DNA from 2 places in the Exiguobacterium sp. R-17 genome. Region 1 is predicted to be linked to the other one. Evidence: a T-box and tRNA genes for the amino acid it is inferred to sense, from the RefSeq annotation. Region 1 holds a T-box; the other holds one or more tRNA genes.
The links. A T-box is a leader RNA that pairs with one kind of tRNA and senses whether it is charged. The one in region 1 lies ahead of leuS (leucine--tRNA ligase), so its partner is inferred to be a tRNA-Leu.

Region 1 (9,805 bases):
AAGATTCCTTTTGATCCATACACTTTCGGACTCGCTGTCTCCCCCGTAATCGTTTTCTCTTTCTGATCAATCGAATAAAGATAAAGTGCTTCTGAGTCTAACGTATAGATCCGACCTTGCCGTTCTGCAAGACCAATCGGACGGAATCTGGATTCAAATGCTTTTTTCGCATCACTTCGCATTCCGCTCGCCGCTTCGATTTTCTCTCGTTTGATGATCGACAAGTACGGTGGTTTTTGCTTTTTCTTTAAGGCACGCTTCTTCTTTTCCGAAGCATCTGGATCAATCTTGATTTTGTCCTCTTTCATTGCAAAGTAAGTCAATTCAACACGACCAATCGAGCGAATTTGATTGATTGTATAGAATTCTTTTTTCTTCGCATCATATCCAAGACCATGGAAACTGTCTCGAATCGTCGTCCCTTGTACTTTTTCGCGTTTTTCTTCACTCCAGACGCCATCTTTTCGTTTAATCGTGACTAGAATTTGATTCGACGTCAATAAAGCGACTGTCTCTCCGTCAACGAGTGTCATCCCGTCAAGACCAGACAATAAGAGTTTCCCTTCTTCCAACTGAAACGTCGCATTGATACGTTCTCCAGTTCCACTGATTTCAAAGAAACGGTAGTCCTCTGTTACGACGAGGTACGAACCTATGGAATCATCATATAACATCTGTTGAACATTTTTAATTAACGGTTCTTCTGGATTCGGAATGGCTGAAGGCGTTTTCGGTGGCACCTGTTTGACAGCTGCCTGATGCTTCGATTGCGTCTCGATTTTCGCGAACGTTTCCTGAATACGTGACAACGTCTCTGGCTTCGAGAAGACGAGCAGTATACAAAGGATCAACCCCGAAACGACAGCAAAAATCGTTGTATAGACTATATAAGATCGTTTCATTGATGATAATCGCCTTTCTTTCTCGGTTTCTGATTCAGTGTAGCAGAAGGACGTTCAAAAAAAAAGCGGACTTGCGACGGAAATGAAGAAACCCCTTCCATTCGCATCAAGTGAATGAAAGGGGTTATGGCTTAGTTCGCCACGATATTGATCAATTTTTTCGGTACGACGATGACTTTCCGAACCGTCTTGTCGCCAATCCATTCTTGTGTCTTTTCATCAGCAAAGGCAAGTGCTTCGATTTCTTCTTTTGTCGCATCGATGTTGATTTCGATTTTCGAGCGAACTTTACCGTTCACTTGAATGACGAATTCCATCGTATCGCTGACAAGTTTTGATTCATCGAATGTTGGCCATGCCGCATACGTCAATGTCTCTTCAAAGCCAAGTTGTTCCCACAGTTCTTCACCAAGGTGCGGTGCGACTGGTGTTAACAATTGAATGAATCCACGAAGGAAGTGACGCGGGAGAACCGGCTGTTTATTCGCTTCGTTGACGAAGACCATGAGTTGCGAAATCCCGGTGTTGAACTGAATGTTCGCGAAGTCTTCCGTGACCTTCTTGACGGTCTGGTGGTATGTCCGTTCGAAGTCAGCATCGACTTCCGTGACGTCTTGAATGTCTGCTGTCCGTTCGAACAAGCGCCAAACGCGATCGAGGAAACGACGCGCTCCGTCAAGACCATTCTCAGACCAGGCAACCGATGCATCGAGTGGTCCCATGAACATTTCGTATAAACGTAACGTATCAGCACCATGCGACTTGACGATTTCATCTGGGTTGATGACGTTACCGCGAGATTTTGACATTTTCTCGTTGTTCTCTCCAAGGATCATTCCTTGGTTGTATAACTTCTGGAATGGTTCTTTTGTTGGTACGACGCCTGCATCATACAAGACTTTATGCCAGAACCGTGCATACAACAAATGGAGAACAGCATGCTCTGCCCCACCGATATAAATATCGACTGGAAGCCAGTATTTTAATTTTTCTGGATCCGCAATCGCTTCTTCATTGTGTGGATCGATGAAACGAAGGTAGTACCAGCAGCTTCCGCCCCATTGTGGCATCGTATTCGTCTCGCGACGGCCTTTCATTCCTGTTTCAGGATCTGTGTAATCCAACCAGTCTTCAGCAAGCGCAAGTGGTGATTCGCCCGTACCAGACGGTTTGATTTCTGGAATGATTGGAAGTTCAAGCGGTAATTCCTCTTGATTGAGTGTTTTCATTGAACCATCTTCCATATGAACGACTGGAATCGGCTCGCCCCAATACCGTTGACGACTGAACAACCAGTCTCGGAGTCGATACGTGATTTTTTTACGACCGACTTGGTTCGTTTCGAGTTCAGCGATCATCGTCTCGATTGCTTCTTGTTTCCCAAGTCCATCAAGCATATGCGAGTTGACGTGTTCGCCCTCTCCTGTGTAGGCTGCTTCGTCGACATTTCCACCCGCGACGACTTCAACGATCGGTAAGTCGAATTGTTTCGCGAATTCGTGGTCGCGCTCATCGTGTCCTGGAACAGCCATGATCGCACCTGTTCCGTAAGAAGCAAGGACGTAATCAGCGATCCAGATTGGAAGACGATCGCCTGAGATCGGATTGACCGCAAAAGCACCCGTGAAGACACCCGTTTTTTCCTTCGCTAAATCCGTTCGCTCGAGATCTGACTTCGTTTGGACTTGCGAAATGTACGCATCGACGGCTTCCTTGTGGTCCGCTGTCGTGATGTCAGCTACGAATGGATGCTCCGGTGCAAGTACTAGATACGTCGCACCGAAGATCGTGTCCGGACGTGTCGTAAAGACCGTGACTTGTTTTTTATGTCCATCAATCGTGAAATCAATCTCAGCACCCTCAGATTTCCCGATCCAGTTGCGTTGCATCTCTTTGACAGAATCCGGCCAATCGAGATCATCCAGATCTTCAAGAAGGCGATCCGCATATTCCGTGATTTTCAAGACCCATTGACGCATCGGAACACGCACAACCGGATGATTTCCGCGTTCGGATAATCCGTCGATGACCTCTTCATTCGCAAGGACAGTTCCAAGTGCCGGGCACCAGTTGACTGCGACTTCGTCTACGAAGGCAAGTCCTTTTTCATACAACTTCGTAAAGATCCACTGCGTCCATTTGTAGTATTTTGGATCCGTTGTGTTGATTTCACGATCCCAGTCATACGAGAATCCAAGTTCTTTAAGCTGACGCTTGAACGTCTCGATGTTTTTCGCTGTGAATTCGCGTGGATCGTTTCCTGTATCGAGCGCGTATTGTTCTGCTGGTAATCCGAACGCATCCCATCCCATTGGGTGAAGGACATTGTATCCTTGCATCCGCTTCATCCGTGCGAGGATATCCGTTGCTGTGTAACCTTCCGGATGACCAACATGGAGTCCAGCACCTGACGGATACGGGAACATATCAAGGGCATAGAACCCTTCTTTTTCTGGATCTTCTGTCGTGACGAAGGCGTTGTCTTGATCCCAACGCGCCTGCCATTTCGGTTCAATTTCGCGATGATTGTACGGCATGTCTTTTCCTCCTCTAATCTAAAAAAAACCGGTCTTCCGCCCCTAAGAAAAGGGACGAAAGACCGGTTTGGCTTCCGCGGTACCACCCACGTTGTCTGTCTATGACAGACCGCTTGATTCACGGATAACGGTGTGAAAGACCGGATTCGCTACTACGACTTCACGAATCGTGCTCCCTGACGAGTTCACGGTTGTTACCGACTGGTTCGCACCTTCCACCAGCTCTCTTGACGGCACCTTTCCCCTACTACTTCAGTTCCATGCATTTGACTATCTTTTTCTAGTGTAATCTGTTTCTTCCTCAAGCGTCAACGCTTCCGTAAAATTTCCTCGATTTCTGCGTGTGATTGCGCGACATGATCCGCTTGCTCTAAGCGTTGCGTTGGCATCCGGTCATCAAGAAGCGCAATCACTTCCATGCCTGCTGCTTTCGCACCAATCATCCCGTTCGCAGCGTCTTCAATGACGAGACAGTTCTCGGGTGCGTGTCCAATCCGCTCTGCCGCAAGTCGAAAAATCGCGGGATCCGGTTTCGAACGGATGACTTCTTCTCCACTGACGTAGTGCGTGATCGGAAGCCCATAATGACGGATGACACGTTCGATTTTCTGAAGTGAACTCGAAGAAGCAATGCCGATATCGTAACCAAGAGTCGCCGCTTGTTCGATGACTTGTGTGACGCCTTTTTTTAATCCACACTCTTCCGGCTTTGCATGAATTTGAAACAAGCGATGTTCTTCCTCAAGCAACGCACTAGCTGTTTCTTTCAGCTGATGCTGGGCGACGAGTTCTTCCCACATTTCATCTCCTGTTTTTCCCATGAACGTCGCATACTGAACCGGATCAAGCGGAATCGATAACCTTTTGAACATCTGTTGATGCACTTCAAAGTAGCGAATCTCACTATCTAAGATAACCCCGTCCATATCAAAAATCAGACCGCGTTTTTTCACGATAACTCCCCCTTTATTGATCGATCCTGACTTCAGCATATCAAAAAAACGACTACACGATGTAGTCGTTTTCATACTCTCATTATCTATTTAACTAGTTGCCACCTGAATACCAGCTTGTCGATACGCCGGAAAATAATCGGAATCAGCATTTGATCCGTATCGTATGCAGAGCAAATCATATAGTGATGGCTGCAGGATGGATTTTCCTTGATGATACTCAAATAGTCGATATCCAGTGTAACGGCATTTACTCTCAAAAAGACTATCCCGTTCTTGATACCCGCCCCCAAGATGTTGTTCGACGAGTCCCCGTGCTTTTGCCTGAAGAATTGCTTCGTACTCAAGTCGCTGATTCGGGAACATCTTCGCTTCATCCCGCTTACAGCCGATCAAATGACCGTGGGCGTATTCTTTTCCAAGCAATACGAAGTATCCTCCAACCGCTTTTCCGTCGATTTCCGCCATCAGTAATAAGGGCTCACAAAGTGGGTTCGTCTCCATCAATTGCTCAAAATACGTCGCGGTAAAATAATAATGAGCCGAGGCATTCTTCCGGTCCATCGTTTCATGATACAACGCTAAAAAAACAGGTAGATCGTCCCGTGTTCCTGTTCTGACGGTTAAGGGTGAAGCAAGCGATTTACGAATCATGCTTCTCGTCTTCTTATGAAATGTCTGCATGATATCTTCAAGTGAAGGACGCAAATCAATACTCGTCGTATGACGGATGAAGGAAACTTTTGTCCAGTCCTGCATAAACCGTTCATTACCTGTTAATGGATTAAAGCGGATCATTTCCGAGACGATCGATTCTTGCTCCGCCCACCTCTCAAAGGATAAACGAGCCTGCTGGATCTCGGACGCAGTCAGTCGACCGATGATTTCCGGTCCGCCATAGCCGTACGGGGTAATGAGATCTGAATAAGGCGTATCAAAAATACGACGCTTCAAAAAAGGATAAAACAGTGTCCCTGCATGACCTTCATAAAGAAATAATACCGCTTGCTCAGACGGTCTAGCGTTGAGCGTGACGTATTGGTGACTATAGAAGATATCAAGAGGCTGTTTCTGTACGTGTGTCGTCCAAGTTGCGGCATCTGTGATGAATTGACACCTTTCCATCCGTGCACCTCCAGTCAAAAAGAAGCAACGTTCATATGACCTTTCTTTTCAAGTTCTTGATTAGAAAGTACCCGTTTCTTTGCCGAAATATTCCATATTATTAAATGTTTGTTTTATAATTTTCGAACGAATGATGTAACAAAAGACAGCTGATCTATTGTCCGCTGTCTCACAAGATAAAGCTCATGATGTGGTTTTAGGAATAGCACGAAGGAAGACAACTCCTGCTAACAGGATCAATCCAATTAAGGTCAAGAAAACTGCTGACATACCTGATAAATCGTAGATCAAACCTCCAACTGTCGGACTGATCATCCGTCCTGCTGAAGCAGCGATATTAACGTATCCTTGGAATTCTCCTTCTTTTCCGATTGGCGCAAGTCGCGCCGCCATTGCAGGAACCGCTGGCCAGATGAACATCTCACCGATTGTCAGAATGATCATCGCCACGAGGAACATCTTGAAGCCGCCTGCAAACGGAACAATCAGATAAGAGAGAAGGAAGATGCCTGTCCCGGTCATCAGTTGGCGTTTCAAATCATCTCCAAACCAACGAAGAATTGGTGTTAATAAAGGTTGTGCGAACACGATAAGCGCTCCATTGATTGTCCAAAGAATCGAGTACTCGGAAATCGTGACACCGAGCGATTTCGTATGGACAGCAAAGGTCCCTTGCCATTGCACATAAACGAACCAAAGTAAGGCATAACCGATCGAAACGAGCAACATCGTCCGTGCGGATCCGCGCGAAAGTGGTGTGCGTGTCGTTTCGATCTCGTCATGTGCCGCATGCATCCGCGCTGGCGCCTGAATCCAGGACAAACCGACAAACAAAATGATGGCAAAGACGATATAGAGAACGAGATTGGCGATGAAGATGTACTGAATCGAAAAAGCAGCAATTTGACCACTAACAGCTGTCCCGAGGGCTACACCGACGTTTTGCGCGACATAGATCGCATTAAAGGCGCGGCGTCCGCCTTCCGGCCAGATGACGCCCGTCATTGCGTAGATCGTTGGGAAAACCATCCCACCGACGAATCCAATCAATCCAAGCATCGCGACGTATCCAATATACGTCTGATGAAATAGCAACAAGCCGACGGAAGACAGGACAAGTCCGATGACACTGATGACAAGCGTCTTCTTTCCGCCGAGTCGGTCAAACGCTTTTCCGCCTAAGTAGTTCCCAACGATTGCTAAGGCTGAGTTGACGAATAACGCCATTCCGGCTTTTGTCATCGACTCCCCTAAATATTCATGAATATATAATGTATTGAACGGCCATAAAAAAGAGGATCCCGTCGTATTGATGGCCATCGCAAGGACGAGGATCCAGACCGCTTTTGGTAATTTTGGCATACCTTTGGTCCTCCTATTTCATTCTCAACCTTGCCACTTTACGCAATCCCTCCCCCGCCTGTCAAGCCACTTCACTTTTCGTCAATGACTCAAAAGATGGTATAATGCAGGAGGAATCATACATACGATGATCATGTATAAAGAGAAAAACAGCCCATAGGAACAGGAGTCTATGCCATGTCACTTGCCCGTGTACTACCTTATACGAAACAATTACTGGAGTCCGTCATCGAACCTGGTGACTGCGTCGTCGATATGACTGCCGGAAATGGACATGATACTCAGTTCTTAGCAGAATGCGTCGGTCCAGAAGGTAGAGTCCTTGCGTTCGACGTCCAAGCTCAAGCCATCGAGGAATCGACACGACGTCTCGACGAAGCCGGAATGTTAGAACGCGTCGATCTTTATCACGAAAGTCACATCCATGTTGGTGCGCGTCTTTCGGACGAACGACGGCCTGTTCGTGCCGGCGTCTTCAATCTCGGATACTTGCCTGGAAGTGATAAATCGATCACGACGACAGGTGAAGAGACGCTTGAAGCACTCGACGCTCTCCTCCCGGTACTTGCACCTGGTGGTCTTGTCGTCCTTGTCGTCTATCACGGTCATCTTGAAGGAAAACGGGAACGCGATGCTGTCCTAGATTACGTCACAGCCCTTGATCAGCAAGGTTATGCCGTTCTTCAGTACCGCTTCTTGAATCAACAGAATCATCCACCGTTCATCATCGCGATCGAGAAAAAAGTGCGCTGACAGTAGAAATAAAGAAGTGATGGCTTCCGCTATGGAAACCATCACTTCTTTCATTCTTCGACTAATTTAAAAAACAACAATAATTTTTCCGCAAACCGTGTATTCAACCGTTCAAAGCTGAAATGCGGGAAACCGTGTAGACGTTGTAAGTAAATCTGATCGCCACCCATTTTCCGACATACTTCGAGTGTCAGTTTGACGTCTGCGAACTGATCGTCTGGTGCATAAAAACAAGCCAAGTTTACACGAGGCAGTTTTTTTCGTTCCTCGTCATGTACGACGATCTCTTCTTCGATTTCCCGGTACTGCGCATACGTCAGTTCACCGATGCGAACGGTATCTTCCGTACTTTGACCAAACGGCAACGTACCGAGTGGCGCATCGGGACGGAAACGATCAAACGCACTCGCGAAGACTTGTTTGACACCTCCGAGTTGTTTCGACGGATGCCAATCAAACAATGGTGAAACGAACGCAAGACTTGCGACTGGTAGTTCATATTCTTGCAACAGACGATTGACGACGAGTGCCCCCATGCTACAGGCGATGATATGAATCGGTAGCTTTCGTTTTCCTGCTTCGCGTAATGCTTCTTTTAACAGTTGACCGTGCTCTTCAAACGAAATGCGACGTGGTGCGTCGACGAGTAGCACTTCATACTCTCTTTCGAGTACTCGAATCAAAGCTTCACTCGGACGGGCACGCAGTTGTAACGGATAGACTAATACGATGATTCCTGTTGGTTGTTCAACCACAAACTCACCTCTTCACTTCATACTTCCTTTTCACGATACCTTATTTCAAACGCAAACGAAACCGTCCCGAGACGGATTTCACGAGGCAACATGGCGAAGACGAACGACTGATTCCGCTTGCCCAAACACTTCTTCCGTCATCTCACTAAGTTCTTCAAAACCAAATGAGGTCAGGAATTGACGCGCTTTATAGTTACGTGCTTCCACGTAGACTTCGAGTGGGACGGCTCCTTGTCGTTCGAGTTCACGAATCAGACGTCTTCCGATTCCGTTTTGCTGATATTCCGGCAAGACGTAAAGCCGAATGATCTCCCATGTTCCTTCGACATCAATAGCATGAATGAAACCGACGATTTCCTCGTCGATGATTCCGACATAAAAATACTCTCCCCGTGCTTCTTCCGCCGTCCGGATCGCACGAACGACTTCTTCTTGCGGATACGCCTCCTGCACGAAATGCGCTTTCGAACGTTCGGAATAGATTTCTTCATACGTATCCAACCAAGATGTGATAGCAATGTCATGAATACGTCCTGCATCAGCTGGAATAGCTTCGCGTATTTCCATAATCGGAACCCCCCTTTATACTCATACAAATCGACTCATGTACTTTTACCCTTTTCTAGAAAAAACATTCGTTTCCTGCAAAGTTCCGCGGAAACAAAAAAGCCCGAAAACCCACGTAGGATTTCCGGACTTTTTGATTATGCGAAACGTTTTGCTTGTTCTTCAAGAACTGCTGCTTTATCTGTTTGCTCCCATGGAAGCTCAACATCTGTACGACCGAAGTGACCGTATGCAGCTGTTTGACGATAGATCGGACGACGGAGATCAAGCATGTTGATGATTCCAGCCGGACGAAGATCGAAGTTTTCAGCAACCAATTCGACGAGTTGTGCTTCAGGAAGTTTTCCTGTGCCGAATGTATCAACTGCGATTGATACAGGGTGCGCGACACCGATTGCGTACGCAAGTTGAACTTCTGCTTTGTCTGCAAGACCTGCAGCAACGAGGTTCTTCGCGACGTAACGTGCTGCGTATGCAGCTGAACGGTCGACTTTTGTTGGATCTTTACCTGAGAATGCTCCACCGCCGTGGCGTGCGTATCCACCATACGTATCAACGATGATCTTACGACCAGTCAATCCAGCATCTCCTTGTGGTCCGCCAATGACGAAACGACCAGTTGGGTTGATGAAGAATTTCGTTGCTGCGTCGATGTATTCAGCCGGGATGACCGGTGTGATGACGTGTTCTTTCAAATCAGCTTGGATTTGCTCAAGCGTAACTTCTTCCGCATGTTGTGTCGAGATGACGATCGTATCGACACGAACCGGCTCGTTGTTCTCGTTGTATTCGACCGTGACTTGTGTTTTTCCGTCCGGACGAAGGTAGTCGAGTTGACCGTTTTTACGCAC
Region 2 (9,805 bases), 820 kb from region 1:
CAGGAAACGACGAAGCGCATGAAATGGATACAGACTTCATTGAAGCACTCGAGTACGGTATGCCGCCAACGGGTGGTCTTGGGATCGGGATCGATCGTCTCGTCATGTTGTTGACGAATGCGCCATCGATTCGTGATGTATTACTCTTCCCAACGATGCGTCACCAACAAAATTAATGAGTAGAGCTCTGTTCTTTCTATACTGTATAGAAGGAACGGAGCGTTCTTTTTGGAATCAACACAGGAATAAACAAGTCAAAAAACGGGTAAACAAAAGTTTTTAAATGTTTTTCTAATAAAATGCTTGTACGATTCAAAAAGCCATGGTATATTACTTCTTGTGCCGCGAATGGTCGTGACACACAAAAATAAATATCAAAAAAAGTTGTTGACAATCGGGTTGATAACTTGTTAAGATATTAAAGTCGCTGAAAACGACACGACGAACTTTGAAAACTGAACGATGAGGCAAAAATCGTATTCTACGGAATACAAAAACGAATGAAGCGCAAGCTTCGTCAATCGTGACTCCGGTCACAACAACGAGCAAGTCAAACACTTTATGGAGAGTTTGATCCTGGCTCAGGACGAACGCTGGCGGCGTGCCTAATACATGCAAGTCGAGCGCAGGAAGCTGACGGAACTCTTCGGAGGGAAGGCAGTGGAATGAGCGGCGGACGGGTGAGTAACACGTAAGGAACCTGCCTCAAGGATTGGGATAACTCCGAGAAATCGGAGCTAATACCGGATAGTTCATTGGACCGCATGGTCCGGTGATGAAAGGCGCTCCGGCGTCACCTTGAGATGGCCTTGCGGTGCATTAGCTAGTTGGTGGGGTAACGGCCCACCAAGGCGACGATGCATAGCCGACCTGAGAGGGTGATCGGCCACACTGGGACTGAGACACGGCCCAGACTCCTACGGGAGGCAGCAGTAGGGAATCTTCCACAATGGACGAAAGTCTGATGGAGCAACGCCGCGTGAGTGATGAAGGTTTTCGGATCGTAAAACTCTGTTGTAAGGGAAGAACACGTACGAGAGGAAATGCTCGTACCTTGACGGTACCTTACGAGAAAGCCACGGCTAACTACGTGCCAGCAGCCGCGGTAATACGTAGGTGGCAAGCGTTGTCCGGAATTATTGGGCGTAAAGCGCGCGCAGGCGGCCTTTTAAGTCTGATGTGAAAGCCCCCGGCTCAACCGGGGAGGGCCATTGGAAACTGGAAGGCTTGAGTACAGAAGAGAAGAGTGGAATTCCACGTGTAGCGGTGAAATGCGTAGAGATGTGGAGGAACACCAGTGGCGAAGGCGACTCTTTGGTCTGTAACTGACGCTGAGGCGCGAAAGCGTGGGGAGCAAACAGGATTAGATACCCTGGTAGTCCACGCCGTAAACGATGAGTGCTAGGTGTTGGGGGGTTTCCGCCCCTCAGTGCTGAAGCTAACGCATTAAGCACTCCGCCTGGGGAGTACGGCCGCAAGGCTGAAACTCAAAGGAATTGACGGGGACCCGCACAAGCGGTGGAGCATGTGGTTTAATTCGAAGCAACGCGAAGAACCTTACCAACTCTTGACATCCCATTGACCGCTTGAGAGATCAAGTTTTCCCTTCGGGGACAATGGTGACAGGTGGTGCATGGTTGTCGTCAGCTCGTGTCGTGAGATGTTGGGTTAAGTCCCGCAACGAGCGCAACCCCTATCCTTAGTTGCCAGCATTCAGTTGGGCACTCTAGGGAGACTGCCGGTGACAAACCGGAGGAAGGTGGGGATGACGTCAAATCATCATGCCCCTTATGAGTTGGGCTACACACGTGCTACAATGGACGGTACAAAGGGCAGCGAGACCGCGAGGTGGAGCCAATCCCATAAAGCCGTTCCCAGTTCGGATTGCAGGCTGCAACTCGCCTGCATGAAGTCGGAATCGCTAGTAATCGCAGGTCAGCATACTGCGGTGAATACGTTCCCGGGTCTTGTACACACCGCCCGTCACACCACGAGAGTTTGCAACACCCGAAGCCGGTGAGGTAACCGCAAGGAGCCAGCCGTCGAAGGTGGGGTAGATGATTGGGGTGAAGTCGTAACAAGGTAGCCGTATCGGAAGGTGCGGCTGGATCACCTCCTTTCTAAGGAAAACGTCCCTTACGGGACATGCCCATCGTTCAGTTTTGAGAGCTCGTCTCTCACGTCTCGCAAGAGACACTCGCACCTTGAAAACTGAAGACATCAACAAGACATCAAACTTTTAATTAACCATGTCATTTAAGACGTGTGTTCTTAGAATACCAACGCTAGATCAAGGTATGAAGGGCGTACGGTGGATGCCTTGGCACTAGGAGCCGATGAAGGACGCGACGAACAGCGATATGCTTCGGGGAGCAGTAAGTATGCTTTGATCCGAAGATTTCCGAATGGGGGAACCCACCATCCGTAATGGGATGGGACATGTTACATGAATACATAGTGTAACGTGAGGCAGACCCGGGGAACTGAAACATCTAAGTACCCGGAGGAAGAGAAAGCAAATGCGATTCCCTGAGTAGCGGCGAGCGAAACGGGAACAGCCCAAACCGGAGAGCATGCTCTTCGGGGTTGTAGGACACTCTATACGGAGTCAAAAAGGAAGACAGTAGGTGAAGGACCTGGAAAGGTCGGCCGAAGAAGGTGACAGCCCTGTAGCTGAAACTGTTTTCCCTCCAGAGTGGATCCTGAGTACGGCGGGACACGTGAAACCCCGTCGGAATCCGGGAGGACCATCTCCCAAGGCTAAATACTCCCTAGTGACCGATAGTGAACCAGTACCGTGAGGGAAAGGTGAAAAGCACCCCGGAAGGGGAGTGAAATAGATCCTGAAACCGTATGCCTACAAGTAGTCAGAGCCCGTTAACGGGTGATGGCGTGCCTTTTGTAGAATGAACCGGCGAGTTACGATAACGCGCGAGGTTAAGCCGATGAGGCGGAGCCGTAGCGAAAGCGAGTCTGAACAGGGCGTTCAGTGCGTTGTCGTAGACCCGAAACCAGGTGATCTACCCATGTCCAGGATGAAGGTCAGGTAACACTGACTGGAGGTCCGAACCCACGCACGTTGAAAAGTGCGGGGATGAGGTGTGGGTAGCGGTGAAATGCCAATCGAACCTGGAGATAGCTGGTTCTCCCCGAAATAGCTTTAGGGCTAGCCTCGAGGTTGAGAGTTCTGGAGGTAGAGCACTGATTGGACTAGGGGCCCCCACAGGGTTACCGAATTCAGTTAAACTCCGAATGCCAGCAACTTATACTCGGGAGTCAGACTGCGAGTGATAAGATCCGTAGTCAAGAGGGAAACAGCCCAGACCGCCAGCTAAGGTCCCCAAGTGTATGTTAAGTGGAAAAGGATGTGGCGCTGCCTAGACAGCTAGGATGTTGGCTTAGAAGCAGCCACCATTCAAAGAGTGCGTAATAGCTCACTAGTCGAGTGGCGCCGCGCCGAAAATGTAACGGGGCTAAACATACCACCGAAGCTGCGGATTCCGTAAGGAATGGTAGGGGAGCGTTCCAAACCGCTGTGAAGCTGTACCGGAAGGAGCAGTGGAGCGTTTGGAAGTGAGAATGCCGGTGTGAGTAGCGAAAAGAGGGGTGAGAATCCCCTCCGTCGAAAGCCCAAGGTTTCCTGAGGAAGGCTCGTCCGCTCAGGGTTAGTCTGGACCTAAGCCGAGGCCGAAAGGCGTAGGCGATGGATAACAGGTTGATATTCCTGTACCGCCGATCCACCGTTTGAACAATGGGGGGACGCAGGAGGATAGTGACGCATGCGGATGGAAGTGCATGTGCAAGTTTCAAGACCGTCTGATTGGCAAATCCGTCAGGCACCACAGTCAAGGAACGACGCGGAGTCCCGTAGGGACGTAGGTCACGATTTCACACTGCCAAGAAAAGCCTCTAGTGAGGGGGAAGGCGCCAGTACCGTAAACCGACACAGGTAGGCGAGATGAGAATTCTAAGACGCGCGGGATAACTCTCGTTAAGGAACTCGGCAAAATGGTCCCGTAACTTCGGGAGAAGGGACGCTCTACACATGTAGAGCCGCAGTGAATAGGCCCAAACGACTGTTTAGCAAAAACACAGGTCTCTGCTAAATCGCAAGATGACGTATAGGGGCTGACGCCTGCCCGGTGCTGGAAGGTTAAGGGGATGGGTTAGCGCAAGCGAAGCTTTGAACCGAAGCCCCAGTAAACGGCGGCCGTAACTATAACGGTCCTAAGGTAGCGAAATTCCTTGTCGGGTAAGTTCCGACCCGCACGAAAGGCGTAACGATTTGGGCACTGTCTCAACGAGAGACCCGGTGAAATCATAGTACCTGTGAAGATGCAGGTTACCCGCGACAGGACGGAAAGACCCCATGGAGCTTTACTACAGCCTGATATTGAGGCTTTGTGCATGATGTACAGGATAGGCGGGAGACGTCGAGCCCGGAGCGCCAGCTTCGGAGGAGTCACCCTTGGGATACCGCCCTTCATGCATAGAGTCTCTAACTCGCAGCCGTGATCCGGCTGGAGGACCGTGTCAGGCGGGTAGTTTGACTGGGGCGGTCGCCTCCTAAACAGTAACGGAGGCGCCCAAAGGTTCCCTCAGAATGGTTGGAAATCATTCGTAGAGCGCAAAGGCAGAAGGGAGCTTGACTGCGAGACCTACAAGTCGAGCAGGGACGAAAGTCGGGCTTAGTGATCCGGTGGTTCCGCATGGAAGGGCCATCGCTCAACGGATAAAAGCTACCCTGGGGATAACAGGCTGATCTCCCCCAAGAGTCCACATCGACGGGGAGGTTTGGCACCTCGATGTCGGCTCATCGCATCCTGGGGCTGGAGTAGGTCCCAAGGGTTGGGCTGTTCGCCCATTAAAGCGGTACGCGAGCTGGGTTCAGAACGTCGTGAGACAGTTCGGTCCCTATCCGTCGTGGGCGCAGGAAATTTGAGGAGAGCTGTCCTTAGTACGAGAGGACCGGGATGGACGCACCGCTGGTGTACCAGTTGTTCCGCCAGGAGCATCGCTGGGTAGCTACGTGCGGACGGGATAAATGCTGAAAGCATCTAAGCATGAAGCCCCCTCCAAGATGAGATTTCCCTTTGAGTAATCAAGAAAGACCCCTCAGAGACGATGAGGTAGATAGGTCACGGGTGGAAGCATGGCGACATGTGGAGCTGAGTGATACTAATCGGTCGAGGCCTTGTTCTAGCAGATGCATTGTTGATGACTTCAGTTTTGAGGGCGCGAGCCTTTCAAAAAAATGAAAAAAAGTCTTGACGTTATGTGAACATAATGTTAAGATAATAAATGTCTGGTGGCGATAGCCAAGTGGTCACACCCGTTCCCATGCCGAACACGGAAGTTAAGCACTTGAACGCCGAAAGTAGTTGGGGGCTTCCCCCTGTGAGGATAGGACGCTGCCAGGCGATACATATGGAGGATTAGCTCAGCTGGGAGAGCACCTGCCTTACAAGCAGGGGGTCGGCGGTTCGATCCCGTCATCCTCCACCATTTTTATTACACTTGCCGGTGTAGCTCAGCTGGTAGAGCAACTGACTTGTAATCAGTAGGTCGCGGGTTCGACTCCTGTTGCCGGCACCATTTTCATCTTCAATGATCACCAGAATTCAATTATGAATGAAGGTTCTACCTTTTATATCCCTGCCGGGGTGGCGGAACTGGTAGACGCACAGGACTTAAAATCCTGCGGGGGTTTCCCCGTGCCGGTTCGATTCCGGCCCTCGGTACCATTTTCATTTTGATGTTTGCTGTTTGATCCTTATATTCCGCACCCTTAGCTCAGCTGGATAGAGTACTTGACTACGAATCAAGGGGTCGGGAGTTCGAATCTCTCAGGGTGCATTTTCGGGAAGTAGCTCAGCTTGGTAGAGCACTTGGTTTGGGACCAAGGGGTCGCAGGTTCGAATCCTGTCTTCCCGACCATCTTCAATTTCATCCCTTTAACGGGGCCTTAGCTCAGCTGGGAGAGCGCCTGCCTTGCACGCAGGAGGTCAGCGGTTCGATCCCGCTAGGCTCCACCATTTTTATGACGAACTTTGAAAACTGAACGATGAGGCAAAAATCGTATTCTACGGAATACAAAAACGAATGAAGCGCAAGCTTCGTCAATCGTGACTCCGGTCACAACAACGAGCAAGTCAAACACTTTATGGAGAGTTTGATCCTGGCTCAGGACGAACGCTGGCGGCGTGCCTAATACATGCAAGTCGAGCGCAGGAAGCTGACGGAACTCTTCGGAGGGAAGGCAGTGGAATGAGCGGCGGACGGGTGAGTAACACGTAAGGAACCTGCCTCAAGGATTGGGATAACTCCGAGAAATCGGAGCTAATACCGGATAGTTCATTGGACCGCATGGTCCGGTGATGAAAGGCGCTCCGGCGTCACCTTGAGATGGCCTTGCGGTGCATTAGCTAGTTGGTGGGGTAACGGCCCACCAAGGCGACGATGCATAGCCGACCTGAGAGGGTGATCGGCCACACTGGGACTGAGACACGGCCCAGACTCCTACGGGAGGCAGCAGTAGGGAATCTTCCACAATGGACGAAAGTCTGATGGAGCAACGCCGCGTGAGTGATGAAGGTTTTCGGATCGTAAAACTCTGTTGTAAGGGAAGAACACGTACGAGAGGAAATGCTCGTACCTTGACGGTACCTTACGAGAAAGCCACGGCTAACTACGTGCCAGCAGCCGCGGTAATACGTAGGTGGCAAGCGTTGTCCGGAATTATTGGGCGTAAAGCGCGCGCAGGCGGCCTTTTAAGTCTGATGTGAAAGCCCCCGGCTCAACCGGGGAGGGCCATTGGAAACTGGAAGGCTTGAGTACAGAAGAGAAGAGTGGAATTCCACGTGTAGCGGTGAAATGCGTAGAGATGTGGAGGAACACCAGTGGCGAAGGCGACTCTTTGGTCTGTAACTGACGCTGAGGCGCGAAAGCGTGGGGAGCAAACAGGATTAGATACCCTGGTAGTCCACGCCGTAAACGATGAGTGCTAGGTGTTGGGGGGTTTCCGCCCCTCAGTGCTGAAGCTAACGCATTAAGCACTCCGCCTGGGGAGTACGGCCGCAAGGCTGAAACTCAAAGGAATTGACGGGGACCCGCACAAGCGGTGGAGCATGTGGTTTAATTCGAAGCAACGCGAAGAACCTTACCAACTCTTGACATCCCATTGACCGCTTGAGAGATCAAGTTTTCCCTTCGGGGACAATGGTGACAGGTGGTGCATGGTTGTCGTCAGCTCGTGTCGTGAGATGTTGGGTTAAGTCCCGCAACGAGCGCAACCCCTATCCTTAGTTGCCAGCATTCAGTTGGGCACTCTAGGGAGACTGCCGGTGACAAACCGGAGGAAGGTGGGGATGACGTCAAATCATCATGCCCCTTATGAGTTGGGCTACACACGTGCTACAATGGACGGTACAAAGGGCAGCGAGACCGCGAGGTGGAGCCAATCCCATAAAGCCGTTCCCAGTTCGGATTGCAGGCTGCAACTCGCCTGCATGAAGTCGGAATCGCTAGTAATCGCAGGTCAGCATACTGCGGTGAATACGTTCCCGGGTCTTGTACACACCGCCCGTCACACCACGAGAGTTTGCAACACCCGAAGCCGGTGAGGTAACCGCAAGGAGCCAGCCGTCGAAGGTGGGGTAGATGATTGGGGTGAAGTCGTAACAAGGTAGCCGTATCGGAAGGTGCGGCTGGATCACCTCCTTTCTAAGGAAAACGTCCCTTACGGGACATGCCCATCGTTCAGTTTTGAGAGCTCGTCTCTCAGTCTCGCAAGAGACACTCGCACCTTGAAAACTGAAGACATCAACAAGACATCAAACTTTTAATTAACCATGTCATTAGACGTGTGTTCTTAGAATACCAACGCTAGATCAAGGTATGAAGGGCGTACGGTGGATGCCTTGGCACTAGGAGCCGATGAAGGACGCGACGAACAGCGATATGCTTCGGGGAGCAGTAAGTATGCTTTGATCCGAAGATTTCCGAATGGGGGAACCCACCATCTGTAATGGGATGGGACATGTTACATGAATACATAGTGTAACGTGAGGCAGACCCGGGGAACTGAAACATCTAAGTACCCGGAGGAAGAGAAAGCAAATGCGATTCCCTGAGTAGCGGCGAGCGAAACGGGAACAGCCCAAACCGGAGAGCATGCTCTTCGGGGTTGTAGGACACTCTATACGGAGTCAAAAAGGAAGACAGTAGGTGAAGGACCTGGAAAGGTCGGCCGAAGAAGGTGACAGCCCTGTAGCTGAAACTGTTTTCCCTCCAGAGTGGATCCTGAGTACGGCGGGACACGTGAAACCCCGTCGGAATCCGGGAGGACCATCTCCCAAGGCTAAATACTCCCTAGTGACCGATAGTGAACCAGTACCGTGAGGGAAAGGTGAAAAGCACCCCGGAAGGGGAGTGAAATAGATCCTGAAACCGTATGCCTACAAGTAGTCAGAGCCCGTTAACGGGTGATGGCGTGCCTTTTGTAGAATGAACCGGCGAGTTACGATAACGCGCGAGGTTAAGCCGATGAGGCGGAGCCGTAGCGAAAGCGAGTCTGAACAGGGCGTTCAGTGCGTTGTCGTAGACCCGAAACCAGGTGATCTACCCATGTCCAGGATGAAGGTCAGGTAACACTGACTGGAGGTCCGAACCCACGCACGTTGAAAAGTGCGGGGATGAGGTGTGGGTAGCGGTGAAATGCCAATCGAACCTGGAGATAGCTGGTTCTCCCCGAAATAGCTTTAGGGCTAGCCTCGAGGTTGAGAGTTCTGGAGGTAGAGCACTGATTGGACTAGGGGCCCCCACAGGGTTACCGAATTCAGTTAAACTCCGAATGCCAGCAACTTATACTCGGGAGTCAGACTGCGAGTGATAAGATCCGTAGTCAAGAGGGAAACAGCCCAGACCGCCAGCTAAGGTCCCCAAGTGTATGTTAAGTGGAAAAGGATGTGGCGCTGCCTAGACAGCTAGGATGTTGGCTTAGAAGCAGCCACCATTCAAAGAGTGCGTAATAGCTCACTAGTCGAGTGGCGCCGCGCCGAAAATGTAACGGGGCTAAACATACCACCGAAGCTGCGGATTCCGTAAGGAATGGTAGGGGAGCGTTCCAAACCGCTGCGAAGCTGTACCGGAAGGAGCAGTGGAGCGTTTGGAAGTGAGAATGCCGGTGTGAGTAGCGAAAAGAGGGGTGAGAATCCCCTCCGTCGAAAGCCCAAGGTTTCCTGAGGAAGGCTCGTCCGCTCAGGGTTAGTCTGGACCTAAGCCGAGGCCGAAAGGCGTAGGCGATGGATAACAGGTTGATATTCCTGTACCGCCGATCCACCGTTTGAACAATGGGGGGACGCAGGAGGATAGTGACGCATGCGGATGGAAGTGCATGTGCAAGTTTCAAGACCGTCTGATTGGCAAATCCGTCAGGCATCACAGTCAAGGAACGACGCGGAGTCCCGTAGGGACGTAGGTCACGATTTCACACTGCCAAGAAAAGCCTCTAGTGAGGGGGAAGGCGCCAGTACCGTAAACCGACACAGGTAGGCGAGATGAGAATTCTAAGACGCGCGGGATAACTCTCGTTAAGGAACTCGGCAAAATGGTCCCGTAACTTCGGGAGAAGGGACGCTCTACACATGTAGAGCCGCAGTGAATAGGCCCAAACGACTGTTTAGCAAAAACACAGGTCTCTGCTAAATCGCAAGATGACGTATAGGGGCTGACGCCTGCCCGGTGCTGGAAGGTTAAGGGGATGGGTTAGCGCAAGCGAAGCTTTGAACCGAAGCCCCAGTAAACG

Region 2: it encodes a tRNA-Leu, which carries the amino acid that the T-box ahead of leuS (leucine--tRNA ligase) is inferred to sense. The anticodon was not compared.

What each region holds. Positions count from the first base shown of each region.
Region 1 covers NZ_CP184372.1:2,258,847-2,268,651, forward strand. The annotation lists gene ACN9MT_RS11960 (hypothetical protein) at 1-902, opposite strand, end outside; gene leuS (leucine--tRNA ligase) at 1,034-3,439, opposite strand; T-box leader at 3,487-3,709, opposite strand; gene ACN9MT_RS11970 (HAD family hydrolase) at 3,748-4,392, opposite strand; gene ACN9MT_RS11975 (peptidoglycan bridge formation glycyltransferase FemA/FemB family protein) at 4,483-5,517, opposite strand; gene ACN9MT_RS11980 (MDR family MFS transporter) at 5,701-6,879, opposite strand; gene ACN9MT_RS11985 (class I SAM-dependent methyltransferase) at 7,036-7,632, shown strand; gene ACN9MT_RS11990 (serine aminopeptidase domain-containing protein) at 7,683-8,387, opposite strand; gene ACN9MT_RS11995 (GNAT family N-acetyltransferase) at 8,466-8,954, opposite strand; gene metK (methionine adenosyltransferase) at 9,092-9,805, opposite strand, start outside.
Region 2 covers NZ_CP184372.1:81,168-90,972, forward strand. The annotation lists gene lysS (lysine--tRNA ligase) at 1-176, shown strand, start outside; rRNA gene ACN9MT_RS00460 (16S ribosomal RNA) at 559-2,120, shown strand; rRNA gene ACN9MT_RS00465 (23S ribosomal RNA) at 2,289-5,202, shown strand; rRNA gene rrf (5S ribosomal RNA) at 5,305-5,420, shown strand; tRNA gene ACN9MT_RS00475 (tRNA-Val) at 5,430-5,505, shown strand; tRNA gene ACN9MT_RS00480 (tRNA-Thr) at 5,520-5,595, shown strand; tRNA gene ACN9MT_RS00485 (tRNA-Leu) at 5,658-5,744, shown strand; tRNA gene ACN9MT_RS00490 (tRNA-Arg) at 5,783-5,856, shown strand; tRNA gene ACN9MT_RS00495 (tRNA-Pro) at 5,861-5,937, shown strand; tRNA gene ACN9MT_RS00500 (tRNA-Ala) at 5,960-6,035, shown strand; rRNA gene ACN9MT_RS00505 (16S ribosomal RNA) at 6,161-7,722, shown strand; rRNA gene ACN9MT_RS00510 (23S ribosomal RNA) at 7,888-9,805, shown strand, end outside.